DNA from 2 places in the Streptomyces sp. NPDC054047 genome. Region 1 is predicted to be linked to the other one. Evidence: riboswitches for the same ligand, from Rfam matches in the RefSeq annotation. Region 1 holds a riboswitch; the other holds the start of a gene.
What was found. Region 1 has a riboswitch for S-adenosylmethionine ahead of ACZ6ZP_RS02160 (aminotransferase class V-fold PLP-dependent enzyme). Riboswitches for the same ligand answer to the same signal wherever they lie in the genome.
Positions count from the first base shown of each region.

Region 2: another riboswitch for S-adenosylmethionine. It lies ahead of thrC (threonine synthase); the one in region 1 lies ahead of ACZ6ZP_RS02160 (aminotransferase class V-fold PLP-dependent enzyme).

Region 1 is NZ_JBVJKV010000001.1:457,789-464,929, reverse strand. Features, by position in the region: gene qcrC (cytochrome bc1 complex diheme cytochrome c subunit) at 1-528, shown strand, start outside; gene qcrA (cytochrome bc1 complex Rieske iron-sulfur subunit) at 525-1,580, shown strand; gene qcrB (cytochrome bc1 complex cytochrome b subunit) at 1,577-3,208, shown strand; gene trpD (anthranilate phosphoribosyltransferase) at 3,346-4,410, shown strand; SAM riboswitch class IV at 4,485-4,601, shown strand; gene ACZ6ZP_RS02160 (aminotransferase class V-fold PLP-dependent enzyme) at 4,767-6,140, shown strand; gene ACZ6ZP_RS02155 (glycerate kinase family protein) at 6,092-7,141, opposite strand, start outside.
Region 2 is NZ_JBVJKV010000012.1:139,944-147,084, forward strand. Features, by position in the region: gene ACZ6ZP_RS34685 (DUF3263 domain-containing protein) at 1-265, shown strand, start outside; gene otsB (trehalose-phosphatase) at 282-1,133, shown strand; gene ACZ6ZP_RS34695 (alpha,alpha-trehalose-phosphate synthase (UDP-forming)) at 1,162-2,574, opposite strand; gene ACZ6ZP_RS34700 (LAETG motif-containing sortase-dependent surface protein) at 2,675-3,004, opposite strand; gene ACZ6ZP_RS34705 (glucosyl-3-phosphoglycerate synthase) at 3,094-4,038, opposite strand; SAM riboswitch class I at 4,206-4,340, shown strand; gene thrC (threonine synthase) at 4,358-5,674, shown strand; gene ACZ6ZP_RS34715 (MoaD/ThiS family protein) at 5,785-6,060, shown strand; gene ACZ6ZP_RS34720 (cold-shock protein) at 6,485-6,688, shown strand; gene groL (chaperonin GroEL) at 7,027-7,141, shown strand, end outside.

The DNA of each region.
Region 1 (7,141 bases):
CCGCTGCAGCAGCCGGGCGCCCAGGCGCCGAAGAAGAAGGCCATCTACAACCAGGCCCAGATCGACCAGCTCGCGGCGTACATCGCCTCGCTGGGCGCGGGCCCGACCATCCCCACCGCGAAGCAGTACAGCCCGGACGGGGCGGACATCGCCAAGGGTGGCGAGCTGTTCCGCACCAACTGCGCGCAGTGCCACAACTTCACCGGTGAGGGCGGCGCGTTGACGAAGGGCAAGTTCGCCCCTTCGTTGGAGGATGTCTCCCCGAAGCACATCTACGAGGCCATGCAGACCGGCCCGCAGAACATGCCGTCCTTCCCCGACACGATCATGCCGGAGAAGAACAAAAAGGACATCATCGCGTACCTCGACGCGGTCAACGGCGAGCAGACCGAGAGCCCTGGCGGTCTCAAGCTGGGTGGCCTGGGTCCGGTCAGTGAAGGCCTGTTCGGCTGGATCTTCGGTCTCGGCACGCTGATCGCGGTCGCCGTGTGGGTCGCCGCTCGGACCGCAAAGGCCAAGAAGTCATGAGTAGCCAAGAGAATCCAGAAGAGAACCTGCCCAGCGTGCAGGAGACCGAGCACGGCTCGGTGGCGGTAGCGGACGAGAACCCGTTCGCCGACCCGGGCCTTCCGCCCCATGAGCATCGTGTCCAGGACATCGACGAGCGGGCCGCCAAGCGGTCCGAGCGTGCGGTCGCCTTCCTGTTCACGCTCTCGATGCTGGCCACGATCGGCTTCATCGCCTCGTACGTGGCGTTCCCGGTCGACAAGCGCGTCTTCATCTGGCCCATCGGCCACATCAGCGCGCTGAACTTCTCCCTGGGCATGACCCTGGGCGTGGCCTTGTTCTGCATCGGCGCGGGCGCGGTCCACTGGGCCCGCACCCTGATGTCCGACGTGGAGGTCGCCGACGAGCGGCACCCCATCGAGGCCGAGCCCGAGGTCAAGGCCAAGGTCATGGCCGACTTCAAGGCCGGTGCCGCGGAGTCGCAGTTCGGCCGGCGCAAGCTGATCCGCAACACGATGTTCGGCGCGCTCGCCATGGTGCCGCTCTCCGGCGTCGTCCTGCTGCGTGACCTCGGTCCGCTGCCGGAGGACAAGCTGCGGCACACCCTGTGGTCCAAGGGCAAGCTGCTCGTGAACATGAACACGAACGAGCCGCTGCGCCCGTCGGACGTTCAGGTCGGCTCGCTGACCTTCGCCAAGCCCGAGGGCCTGGAGGAGCACGATCACGACTTCCAGAAGGAGATCGCCAAGGCGGCCCTGATGATCGTCCGGATCCAGCCGGACAACATCAAGGACAAGCAGGAGCTCGAGTGGTCGCACGACGGTGTCGTCGCGTACTCCAAGATCTGCACCCACGTCGGCTGCCCGATCTCCCTGTACGAGCAGCAGACGCACCACGTCCTCTGCCCGTGCCACCAGTCCACCTTCGACCTCTCCGACGGTGCCCGAGTGATCTTCGGCCCCGCCGGTCACGCGCTGCCGCAGCTGCGGATCCGCGTGAACGAAGAGGGCTACCTCGAGGCGCTCGGCGACTTCGCTGAGCCCGTCGGTCCTGCTTTCTGGGAGCGCGGATGAGCACTACGACGACTGATACGCGTAAGAAGGAGGCGCCCGCCGGAGAGCGGGTCGCCGACTGGGCCGACGGTCGCCTGGGGATCTACTCCCTGGCCAAGGCCAACATGCGCAAGATCTTCCCGGACCACTGGTCCTTCATGCTCGGTGAGATCTGCCTCTACAGCTTCATCATCATCATCCTCACGGGTGTGTACCTGACGCTGTTCTTCCACCCGTCGATGAACGAGGTGGAGTACCACGGCAGCTACATCCCGCTGCAGGGTCAGCTGATGTCCGAGGCGTTCAACTCGACCATGCACATCAGCTTCGATGTGCGCGGTGGTCTGCTGATCCGGCAGATCCACCACTGGGCGGCGCTGATCTTCCTCGCGGCGATGTTCGTGCACATGATGCGCGTCTTCTTCACGGGTGCCTTCCGCAAGCCCCGCGAGGTCAACTGGGTCTTCGGCTTCCTGCTGTTCGTCCTGGGCATGTTCACCGGCTTCACCGGTTACTCGCTCCCCGACGACCTGCTCTCCGGAACCGGTGTGCGCTTCATGCAGGGCGCCGTCCTGTCCGTGCCGGTCGTGGGCACGTACCTGTCGATGTTCCTGTTCGGCGGGGAGTTCCCCGGCGGCGACTTCGTGGCCCGGTTCTACTCGGTGCACATCCTGCTGCTGCCGGGCATCATGCTCGGGCTCGTTGTGGCGCACCTGATCCTGGTCTTCTACCACAAGCACACGCAGTTCGCGGGTCCCGGCAAGACGAACAAGAACGTCGTCGGCATGCCGCTCCTGCCGGTCTACATGGCGAAGGCCGGAGGCTTCTTCTTCCTGGTCTTCGGTGTGATCGCGGCCATCTCGGCGATCGCCACGATCAACCCGATCTGGGCGCTCGGTCCCTACCGTCCGGACCAGGTCTCCACCGGAGCCCAGCCCGACTGGTACATGGGCTTCTCCGAGGGTCTGATCCGTGTCATGCCGGGCTGGGAGATCAACGCCTGGGGTCACACGCTCGTCCTGGGCGTGTTCATCCCGCTGATCATCTTCCCGCTGGTCCTGGTCGCGATCGCGGTCTACCCGTTCATCGAGTCCTGGGTCACCGGGGACAAGCGCGAGCACCACATCCTGGACCGCCCGCGCAACGTCCCGACCCGAACGGCCTTCGGCGTCGCGTGGATCACCTGGTACTTCGTGCTGCTCGTCGGTGGTGGAAACGACCTCTGGGCCACGCACTTCCACCTGTCGATCAACGCGATCACCTGGTTCGTGCGCATCGCCTTCTTCGTGGCACCGGTCCTCGCCTTCATCGTCACCAAGCGGATCTGCCTGGGTCTGCAGCGGCGCGACAAGGACAAGGTCCTGCACGGCCGCGAGTCGGGCATCATCAAGCGCCTGCCGCACGGTGAGTTCATCGAGGTCCACGAGCCGCTCAACCAGGAGCAGCTGCACACGCTCACCGCGCACGAGCAGTACGCGCCGCTCGAGATCGGCCCCTCGGTCGACGAGAACGGCGTCGAGCGCAAGGTGTCGGGTTCGCAGAAGCTCCGGGCCAAGCTCTCGAAGGGCTACTACGGGGAAGACGGTCAGATCCCCAAGCCCACCACCGAGGAGTACAAGGAGATCACGAGCGGCCACGGCCACCACTGATCGTCTGACGCTCCGACCAGAGATCGCCACGGCGGGAGCCCCGTCCATGCATCCAGTGCATGGACGGGGCTCTTTGCCGTTCCCCGAGCTGGATAAGGTGTTCCTGTCCCATGCCTAGACGAACCCAGGAGCGGCAGATGAGCGCTGTGACCCCCGCAGGAGGCAACACCGCGGCGGCCCGTTCCTGGCCCGGTGTACTGAACGGGCTGCTGGAGGGGCGCGACCAGAGCGCCGAGGACACGGCCTGGGCCATGGACCGCATCATGCGGGGCGAGGCCACCGACGCTCAGATCGCGGGCTTCATGGTCGCGCTGCGGTCCAAGGGCGAGACCGTGGAGGAGATCTCCGGCCTCGTACGCACGATGTACGAGCACGCCAATGTGATCGAGGTGCCGGGGCAGACCGTCGACATCGTCGGCACCGGCGGTGACGGCGCCAAGACCGTCAACATCTCCACGATGTCCGCGATCGTGGCCGCGGGCGCGGGCGCGAAGGTCGTCAAGCACGGCAACCGCGCCGCGTCCAGCGCGTCGGGCGCCTCCGACGTCCTGGAGAAGCTCGGGGTGAACCTGGAGCTGCCGCTGAAGCGGGTCGTCGAGGTGGCCGAGGAAGCGGGGATCACCTTCTGCTTCGCGGTGAAGTTCCACCCGGCGCTGCGGCACGCCGGCGCGGCGCGCAGCCAGCTGGGCATCCGGACCGTCTTCAACGCGCTCGGTCCGCTCACCAACCCGGCCAAGGTGCGGGCCCAGGCGGTCGGCGTCGCCGACCCGCGGATGGCGCCGATCGTGGCCGGGGTCTTCGCCGAGCGCGGGAACTCCTCCCTCGTCTTCCGCGGCGACGACGGCCTCGACGAGCTGACGACCACCTCGACCTCCCGGGTCTGGGTCGTGCGGGACGGCGCCGTGCGCGAGGAGGCCTTCGACCCCCGGGACGTCGGCCTCGACCTCGTCCCCGTGGAGGCGCTGCGGGGCGCCGACGCCTCGTACAACGCCGAGGTGGCGCTGCGCCTCCTGGACGGCGAGGGCGGCCCCGTGCGGGACGCCGTGCTGCTCAACACGGCGGCGGCCCTGGTGGCCCTCTCGCCGGGCGACGGCACCCTGGTGGAGCAGATCGGCGCCGGTATCGAGAAGGCGGCGCAGGCGATCGACTCCGGGTCCGCGAAGCGGGCCCTGGAGCGCTGGGTGGTGGCCAGCAACAGCTGAGTGTGGCGCACACCGCAGTCCGGATGCCGGACTGCGGTGTGCACCGGGAAGATCGTGTGGCAAGATGCTGCGCAGGTCATGAGTGACAGCGATTAGGCCCCGGCTCGCTGTCCGGCAACCCTCCGTCCGTGGCGGGGTGCCCCGGGTGAAGACCAGGCCGTGGACAGCAAGGTCCGTGGCAAGCGCGGACCCCTGCGAACCCTGGGGTCCTGGTCCTCAAGGGAGCAGTCTCGTGAGCAAGCGAATGCGATAGGGCTTCCCGGCCCCTCTTCCGCACCCCCTTTTTCTCTTCGTCACTGCAGCGCCGTACGAGCGCCCTTGCAGTGAACTCGCCTGCCTTCCCACGGGAGTTCGCCATGTCTGTCTCCATCGCTGCCGCCGACCAGACCCTCTGTGCCGCCCCGCTGCCCGTCCTCGGCCGTGACGTCACCGTGCCGCTCGTGACCGGCGGCGAGGTGACCTACGCGGCGCTCGACTACGCGGCGAGCGCCCCCGCGCTGCAGCGGGTGTGGGACGACGTGGCCGCGTACGCGCCGTACTACGGCAGCGTGCACCGCGGCGCCGGGTACCTCTCGCAGCTCTCCACCGACCTGTTCGAGAACAGCCGCGTCACGGTCGCCGAGTTCCTCGGCTGCCGCGAGGACGACCAGGTCGTCTTCACCCGTTCGACCACCGACTCGCTCAACCTGCTCGCCGCCGCGCTGCCCGCCGACTGCCAGGTCTTCGTCTTCGAGACCGAGCACCACGCCTCGCTCCTGCCCTGGCGCGACGCCCGCGTGACGTACCTGAACGCCCCGCGCACCGCCGACCAGGCCGTCGCCACCCTGGAGCGCGCCCTCGCCGACCGCGACCCCTACGGCCCCGCCCTGGTCTGCGTGACCGGTGCCTCGAACGTCACCGGTGAGCTGTGGCCGGTCAAGGAACTCGCCGCCGCCGCCCACGCGCACGGCGCCCGCATCGTCCTGGACGCCGCGCAGCTCGCGCCCCACCACCCGGTCTCCATCAGCGAGTTGGACGTCGACTGGGTCGCCTTCTCCGGCCACAAGCTGTACGCGCCCTTCGGCTCGGGCGTCCTCGCGGGCCGCTCCGACTGGCTGCGGGACGCCGAGCCCTACCTCGCGGGCGGCGGCGCGTCGCGCAAGGTCGCGCGGCGTACGGACGGCGGCGTGGACGTCGAGTGGCACGACACCGCGGCGCGGCACGAGGCCGGTTCGCCGAACGTCATCGGCGTGTACTCGATCGCCTCCGCCTGCAAGGCGCTGACCGAGGCGGGCTTCGACGAGCTCGTCGCCCGTGAGCGCCACCTCATCGCCAAGGTCCGCGAGGGCCTCGCCGATGTACCCGCCGTGAAGGTGCTCTCGCTCTTCGGCGACGACGCGCCGCGCGTCGGCGTCATCTCCTTCGTCGTCGAGGGCTGGAACAGCTCGCACTTCGCCGCCGCGCTCTCCGCCGAGTACGGCATCGGCGTACGCGACGGTCTCTTCTGCGCCCACCCGCTGGTGCGCACCCTGCTCGGCAGCGACCCGCAGACCCAGGGCGAGTGCGGTGCCCCCGAGGCCGCGCCCGGCGAGAAGTCGCTGAACGCGATCCGCGTGAGCTTCGGCGCGGGCACCCCGGACGAGCACGTGGAGCGCTTCGTGCGCGCCGTCAAGGAGCTGGTGGCGGACGGCGCGCGCTGGAACTACCGCACGGAGGACGGGCGTTGCGTTCCGGACACCACCACCGCCTGAGCCTTTGAGACCGGCAGCCGGGTGCCGATCTGGATCATCCGCAGGGCCCGCTCGGTCGCGTCGGTGAGGAACTCACCGCCACGCCCGAGCGCCTCGGTGAGCGAGACCGGCGCGGGCAGGATCGCGCTGTAGGCGTCCACGCCCACCGCCCGGACGTGGTGCGCGCCCTGGCCGATCGTGCCCGCCAGGACCAGGACCGGACGGCCGAACCGCTTGGCGCGCCTGGCCACTTCGGCCGGGATCTTGCCGCGCGGCGTCTGGTGGTCGAGGGCGCCCTCGGCGGTGACGACGAGATCGGCGCGGGCCAGGCGCGCGTCCAGGTCCAGGTGGTCGAGCAGCACGTCGAAGCGGGGGAGCAGCTGGGCACCGAGGGCGGCGAGACCGGCGCCGAGGCCGCCGGACGCGCCTGTTCCGGGGCCCAGGGAGAGATCCGCCGTGACGTGCAGGTCGCGCCTCAGGACGTGCGCCCAGTGCTCGAGGGCCGCCGCGAGCTGTTCGACCTGGGTGGGCGTCGCGCCCTTCTGGGGGCCGAAGACACGGGCGACGCCGCGCTCGCCGGTCAGGACGTTGAAGGGGTTGCAGGCGACGCGGATCTCGGTGTCCTTCAGGCGCGGGTCGAGGCCCGAGGGGTCGATGCGGCTGAGACGGGTCAACTCCCGTCCGCCGTGAGGCAGTTCCCAGCCGTCCGCGTCCAGGAGCCGGGCACCGAGGGCCTGGAGCGCCCCGGCGCCCCCGTCCGATGTGCCGGAGTCGCCGCAGCCCACGAGGATGCGGCGGGCGCCCGTGTCGAGCGCGGCACGGATCAGCTCGCCCACGCCGTACGTCGTCGTGGCGCCGGGGTCGCGCAGATCGCGCGGGACCAGCGAGAGCCCGGCGACCGCGGCCATCTCCACCACGGCGACGCCGGACGGAAGCAGCGCGAAGTGGGTGCCGACGCGCTGGCCGACGGGGCCGGTGGCGGGCAGTGCGACCAGGCGGCCGCCGCCGGTGGTGGCCAGGGC
Region 2 (7,141 bases), on a different contig from region 1:
GAAGGATGCCGATGCCGGGGACGGCCCCAGGGGCGACTCCGGCCTTTCCGAGCGCGACCGCGCGATCCTCGCCCTGGAGCGCCGGGACTGGGTGACGGGACCCGGCGCCAAGGAGCGGGCCGTGCGCGAGCAGCTCGGCCTGGCTCCGGTCCGCTACTACCAGCTCCTGAACGCCCTGCTCGACGACCCCCGCGCCCTCGCCCACGATCCGGTGACCGTCAACCGGCTTCGGCGGGTTAGGGAGTCCCGGCGCGGGGAGCGTTGAGCGTAGGGTCGGGCCCATGGGTGACCTTGTGAACTCCCCCGAGCTGCCCGAGCCCGTGACCCCCGCTGGGCGCGAGGGTCTCGCCGCGCTCCTCGCGCGGCCGGGGAAGGCCGTGATCGCGCTCGACTTCGACGGCACGCTCGCCCCGATCGTGCCCGACCCCGAGCAGGCCCGCGCCCACCCCGGAGCCGTCCCCGCCCTCGCCGCGCTCGCCCCGAAGGTGCTGTCCGTCGCGGTGGTCACCGGCCGCCCGGCGGGCGTGGCGGTGCGCTACGGCGGCCTCGCGGGCGTCACCGGCCTCGAACACCTCGTCGTGCTCGGGCACTACGGAGCCGAGCGCTGGGACGCCGTCTCCTCCACCGTGCACGCGGCCGAGCCGCACCCGGGCGTGGCGTCCGTGCGCGCCGAACTGCCCGGATTCCTGGACACGATCGGCGCCTGGCGCGGCACGTGGATAGAGGAGAAGGGCCGCGCGGTCGCGGTGCACACCCGCCGCGCGCGGGACCCGCAGGCCGCCTTCGAGGCCCTGCGCGAGCCCCTCGCCGAACTGGCGTCCCGCCACGGCCTGATCGTCGAACCGGGCCGCCTGGTCCTGGAGTTGCGCCCCCCGGGCATGGACAAGGGCGTGGCCCTCGCCGACTACGTACGCGAAGTGGGCGCGGAGACCGTCCTGTACGCGGGCGACGACCTGGGCGACCTGCCCGCCTACGCGGCCGTGGAGAAGCTCCGCTCGGACCAGGTGCGCGGCCTGCTGGTGTGCAGCGGCAACGCGGAGGTCGTGGAACTGGCCGAGCGGGCCGACCTGGTGGTGGAAGGACCGCAGGGCGTCGTGGAGCTGCTTTCCTCGATCGCCGCCCAACTGGACTGACCGGCGCGGGGGCCGGGGCCGGGGCCGATCAGGCCCGCAGGGCCCGCAGTTGGTCCAGGAACCACTGGGCCGGGGGGAGCGCCGTCGCAGCCGCCGCGAGGCGTTTCGTGCGCTCCGCCCGCTCCTCCAGCGGCATCGTCAGCGCCGTGTGCAGCGCGGAAGCCGTCCCCGTCACGTCGTACGGATTCACCACGACCGCGTCCTCGCCCAACTCCTCGTACGCCCCCGCCTCCCGGGACAGGACCAGCGCGCAGCCCTCGTCCGAGACCACCGGGACCTCCTTGGCGACCAGGTTCATCCCGTCCCGGATGGGGTTCACCAGCGCCACGTCCGCCAGGCGGTACGCGGCCAGCGACCGCGCGAAGTCGTCCTTCACGTGGAGCACGACCGGGGTCCAGCCCTCCACGCCGTACTCGGCGTTGATCTCGTCCGCGAGGGTCTGGACCGACGCCGTGTACTCGCGGTACACCGCCAGGTCCTGCCGCGAGGGGTACGCGAAGGCCACGTGCACCACCCGCTCCCGCCACTCCGGCCGCGAGGCCAGCAGCTCCCGGTAGGCCAGCAGGCCCCGCACGATGTTCTTCGAGAGCTCCGTCCGGTCCACCCGGACGATCACCTTCCGGTCGCCCCCGCCGCCCACCTGCTCCCGCAGCGCGACGAGCCGCTCCTCCACGTCCGCCCGCCGCGACCGCTCCCGCAGGAAGTCCGCGTCCGCCCCGAGCCCGTGCACGCCGATGCGCGTGCCCGACGTACCGCCGACGACCGCGACGCAGCACTCCGTGAACGCGTCCGCCCAGCGCCCCGTCAGGAACGCCGCCCGGTCGGCGCCCAGGATGCCGCGCAGGAGCTGCTCCGCCACGTCGTCCGGCAGCATCCGGAAGTAGTCCACCGGGGCCCACGGCGTGTGCGAGAAGTGGCCGATGCGCAGGTCGGGGCGGAGTTCGCGCAGCATCCCCGGCACCAGCGCCAGGTGGTAGTCCTGGACCAGGACCGCCGCGCCGTCCGCCGCGCTCTGTGCGAGCGCCTCGGCGAAGGCCCGGTTGTAGGTCTCGTACGACGCCCACTGCGCCCGGAACTCCGGTCCGAAGGCCGGTTCGAGCGGCGTCTGGTAGAGCATGTGGTGGACGAACCACAGGACCGAGTTCGCGATTCCGTTGTAGGCGTCGGCGTGCACGCCCTCGTGCGAGCCCGCGTCGATGTCCAGCATCCGTACGCCGGGCTCACCGACCCCGCGCCGCACGGCCTCCCGGTCGCCGTCCCCCAGCGCCGCGCAGACCCACAGGGCCGATTCACCGTCGGATTCGCCGATCGCGCTGAGCCCGGAGACGAGTCCGCCGCCGCCCCGCTTGGCCGTCAGCTCCCCGTTGTCCTCCAGGGCGTACGTGACGGGGCCGCGGTTGGACGCGACGAGGATCTGTGCGGCGGCGTGCTCGGAGACCATGTGCCGAACCTAGCCCTTCGGGGGAGGACTCAAACGTACGGCCGGGCCCACGGCGGGCCCGGCCGTATACGTTCAAGGAATCAGGGCCCGGCCGCACCGGCTACCGGTCCCGCCTGTAGTCCCTTCTGCTCCTGGCCGCTGCCACCGCCAGCGCGCCCAGGGTGCACAGGGCGATCGCGAGCCCCGCGTACAGCATCGTGTCCGAGTCGCTGCCGGTGTCGGCCAGTTCACCCCGGGTGCCCTGCTGTCCCACGGGCTCGCGCTGCTCCTGCCGCGGGACGGTCCGGGCCTGCACCCGCCGCGGTCGGCTGTCGCCGTCCTGGATGCCCTCGCCGTTCGCGGCGGTGGCGCGGCGCGCCACCACGTCCGCCGCCGCGGCGGGCGCGGTGGCCGCGCCGAGCGCTCCTGCCGTGAGGGTGGCCGTCGCCATGGCCACGGCACCGACGCGTCGCGCGCTTCCCATTACCTGTCTGAGCCACATAAGTGGGGAATGTAGACAAAATGCCCGGTCTGGGGTGGTTACGCCACGCGGCGGGCCGCGTACTCCGCGATGTCGGCCATCGGTGGCCGCTCCTCCGTGTCCACCGCATGGGTGCGCGGCTCGAACCCCCGCTCGCCCCGTTCGAACTGGATGAGCTCGGGGCGTACGAGATGGCCGCGCGCGAGCCGCAGCTGCGCTGTCCGGTAGATCGCCGCCGCCATCCGGCCGAGCGCCTGCCCGTCCTGGTGCCGGTGCTTGCGCACGCCGACGTCGACCTGCGCGAGCGCGTCCAGGCCCACGGTGTGCAGTGCGTCGACGAGCAGGCCCAGCTCCACTCCGTAACCGACGGGGAACGGCAGCCGCTCTAGGAGGGACCTGCGTGCCGCGTACTCGCCGCCCAACGGCTGGACGAACCCCGCCAGTTGGGGCCAGTGCATGTTGAGCAGCGGGCGCGCCATCAGCTCGGTGACCCGGCCGCCCTGACCTGCGGCTGAGGCCAGCGGGCGGTCGTACATCGCCTTCACGAAGTCCACGTCGGGCTCGGTCAGGAGCGGGCCCACGATGCCGGAGACGAAGTCCGCCGAGAACTCCTTCAGGTCCGCGTCGACGAACGCGACGATGTCACCGCCGGTCACCAGGAGCGAGCGCCACAGGACCTCGCCCTTGCCGGGCACGGCCGGGATGCGCGGCAGGATCGCGTCCCGGTGCACGACCCGCGCGCCCGCCTCCCGCGCGACCTCGGCCGTGCGGTCCTTCGAGCCGGAGTCGATCACCACGAGCTCGTCGACGAGGGGGGCCTCCTCGATCAGCTCACGGCGGATCGCGGCGACGATCTCGCCGACCGTCTCCTCCTCGTCGAGCGCGGGCAGGACGACACTCACCGAGGCTCCCGACGCCCGTTTGGCGGCGACGAGTGCGCTGAGCGGACGGTCGGCAACGGACCAGGAACGCCTGGTCAGCCAGCGCTCGGCCTCTTCCAGCACGGGTGGCTCCTCCTGTGTGTGGCCTACATGTGATCCATCTCGCGGTTCGGACGACTATCTCAAGGGTCCAGGCCGTCGGTTACAGTCTTGAACAACGCGGATGACCATCGCATGTCGGGGTCATCGCGCGACAAATGCCCGGAGCCCCTGAAGCCCCGGCGCCATACCGCTCATCCAGAGGGGCAGAGGGATACGGCCCGTTGAAGCCCCGGCAACCATCCCGCCGACCGCGCACGCGAGGTCTCGGTGGGGAAGGTGCCAATTCCGTCTCGTGACGAGATGCGTCACGGGGAAGATGAGGAGAAAGGGCCTCGCCTCCATGGCTGCGCAGACTGTCGCAACGAACGAAACCACCTCTTCGACCCCCTCCAGCAGTGGGTCCGTGGATCTCGGCCCCGCGTCCGGCCTCTCTTGCCGCGAGTGCGGCGAGCTCTACGCCCTCGGTCCGATCTTCGCCTGCCAGGCCTGTTTCGGCCCGCTCGAAGTGGCGTACGACCTGCCGACCGGTGACCCCGAGGCGCTGAGGAAGCAGATCGAGTCCGGCCCCGACAACATCTGGCGCTACGCGCCGCTGCTGCCCGTCCCCGCGGACGTGGCCGAGAAGCCGAACATCAACCCCGGCTGGACCAAGCTGGTCAAGGCCGACAACCTCGCGCGCGAACTCGGCGTCGAGCAGGGCAAGTTGTTCGTCAAGGACGACTCCGGCAACCCGACGCACTCCTTCAAGGACCGTGTTGTCGCGCAGGCCATCGAGGCGGCGCGCGCCTTCGGCTTCACCACCCTGTCCTGCTCCTCCACCGGCAACCTCGCCGGTGCCGTGGGTGCCGCGGCGGCCCGCGCCGGCTTCCGCTCCTGCGTGTTCATCCCGCACGACCTGGAGCAGGGCAAGGTCGTCATGGCCGCGGTCTACGGCGGCGAGCTCGTCGGCATCGAGGGCAACTACGACGACGTGAACCGCTTCTGCTCCGAGCTCATCGGCGACCCGCTGGGCGAGGGCTGGGGCTTCGTGAACGTGAACCTGCGGCCGTACTACGGCGAGGGCTCCAAGACGCTCGCGTACGAGATCTGCGAGCAGCTGGGGTGGCAGCTGCCCGACCAGCTGGTCATCCCGATCGCCTCGGGCTCGCAGCTCACGAAGATCGACAAGGGCCTGAAGGAACTCATCCAGCTGGGTCTGGTCGAGGACAAGCCGTACAAGATCTTCGGCGCGCAGGCCGAGGGCTGCTCCCCGGTGTCGACCGCCTTCAAGGCCGGGCACGACGTCGTACGCCCCCAGAAGCCGAACACGATCGCCAAGTCGCTCGCCATCGGCAACCCCGCCGACGGGCCGTACGTCCTGGACATCGCGCGTCGCACGGGCGGTGCGGTGGAGGACGTGAACGACGAGCAGGTCGTGGACGCGATCAAGCTTCTCGCTCGCACGGAAGGGATCTTCGCGGAGACCGCGGGCGGCGTGACCGTGGGCGTCACGAAGAAGCTGCTCGATGCGGGGCTCATCGACCCGTCGCTGACCACGGTCGTGTTGAACACCGGTGATGGGCTCAAGACCCTCGACGCCGTTGCCGAGACGTCTCAGGCGACGGCGACGATCAAGCCCAGCCTTGAGGCGTTCCGCAGCGCCGGGCTCGCCGGCTAGCCGCCGCAGGGCCCGGCCGCCGTCGCCGACGGACGGTCGTGGTCCGTCCTCGCGCAGTTCCCCGCGCCCCTTGCAGGGGCGCTTCCTCCCCGCATCAAGAGGTGAACCCCATGAGCGTCAAGGTCCGCATCCCCACCATTCTCCGCACCTACACCGGCGGCCAGTCCGAGGTCGTCGCCGAGGGCGCGAACCTCAGCGAGGTCATCGCCGACCTGGAGAAGAACCACGCCGGCATCGCCGCCCGCGTCCTGGACGACCAGGGCAAGCTGCGGCGCTTCGTGAACGTCTACGTGAACGACGACGACGTCCGCTTCGAGCAGGGCCTGGAGACGGCCACGCCGGACGGTGCCGGGGTCTCGATCATTCCCGCCGTCGCGGGTGGTTGATCCTTTAAGGAAATACCCTGCGTAATTGCTGTTGCCCCCTCCGCGAGAGAAGTGGAGGGGGCAATTCCATGTGGTTGAGCGCGGTACAGTTGGGAAGCGAGCTTCCCCGTTTGTGCCCAGCGCATATACGAAGTCGCCCTGAGGGCGACAAGAAGTAGCCAAAGTGCACTGCCCATTTGCCCTTTCCGTGGCATTTGTCTGGCCCGAGTTGCCCTGAATCCCGGTGAATTCTCCGCATATTCCCGATCAGGCGTGCCCAGAATTCTCGTCCGATTGACCTGTTGCAGAGGGCAGTTGGACAGATACATTCAGCCGCGGTCGACGCGTTCCGGCGCACGCCTCCACAACCCATTGGGGGGGTGAGGTCTGACCCGGGTCCGCGAAGTGCGGGTCCGTGCAAGGGCCAGTAATAGGGGAGTTAGGCATGGCTCAGGGCACCGTCAAGTGGTTCAACGCGGAGAAGGGGTACGGCTTCATCGCGGTCGACGGTGGTGCGGATGTTTTCGTCCACTACAGCGCGATTCAGATGGACGGCTACCGCACCCTTGAAGAAGGTCAGCGAGTGGAGTTCGAGATCTCGCAGGGCCAGAAGGGTCCGCAGGCGGACATGGTCAAGCTCGCCGTCTGATCTCGGCGCGATCGGCCAGCGACTTAGCGAGTGACGAGGGGCCCGCATCCCGACAGGGGTGCGGGCCCCTCGTGCGTCCCGGGGCTCGTGCCCCTCAAACGTCGCCGGGGCACGCGCCCCTCGTACGTCGGGGATCCGTAAGAGGCGCTTGCACTCGCAGGGGTCGAGTGCTAATCATTGGGCTTAGCACTCTCTGAGTGAGAGTGACAGAACTTGGATCGGGTCGGTGAGGCTCGCAGGCCGGGTGGGGCAAGGAACCACAAGGCTTGCAGGCCGTCCGTCGCGGGCGCTGGCGCGATCCGGAAGCATGCCACCCCTGTCCGGGAGGACCACTTCACATGGCCAAGATCATCGCGTTCGACGAGGAGGCACGGCGCGGCCTCGAGCGCGGCATGAACCAGCTCGCCGACGCCGTCAAGGTGACCCTGGGCCCCAAGGGTCGCAACGTCGTCC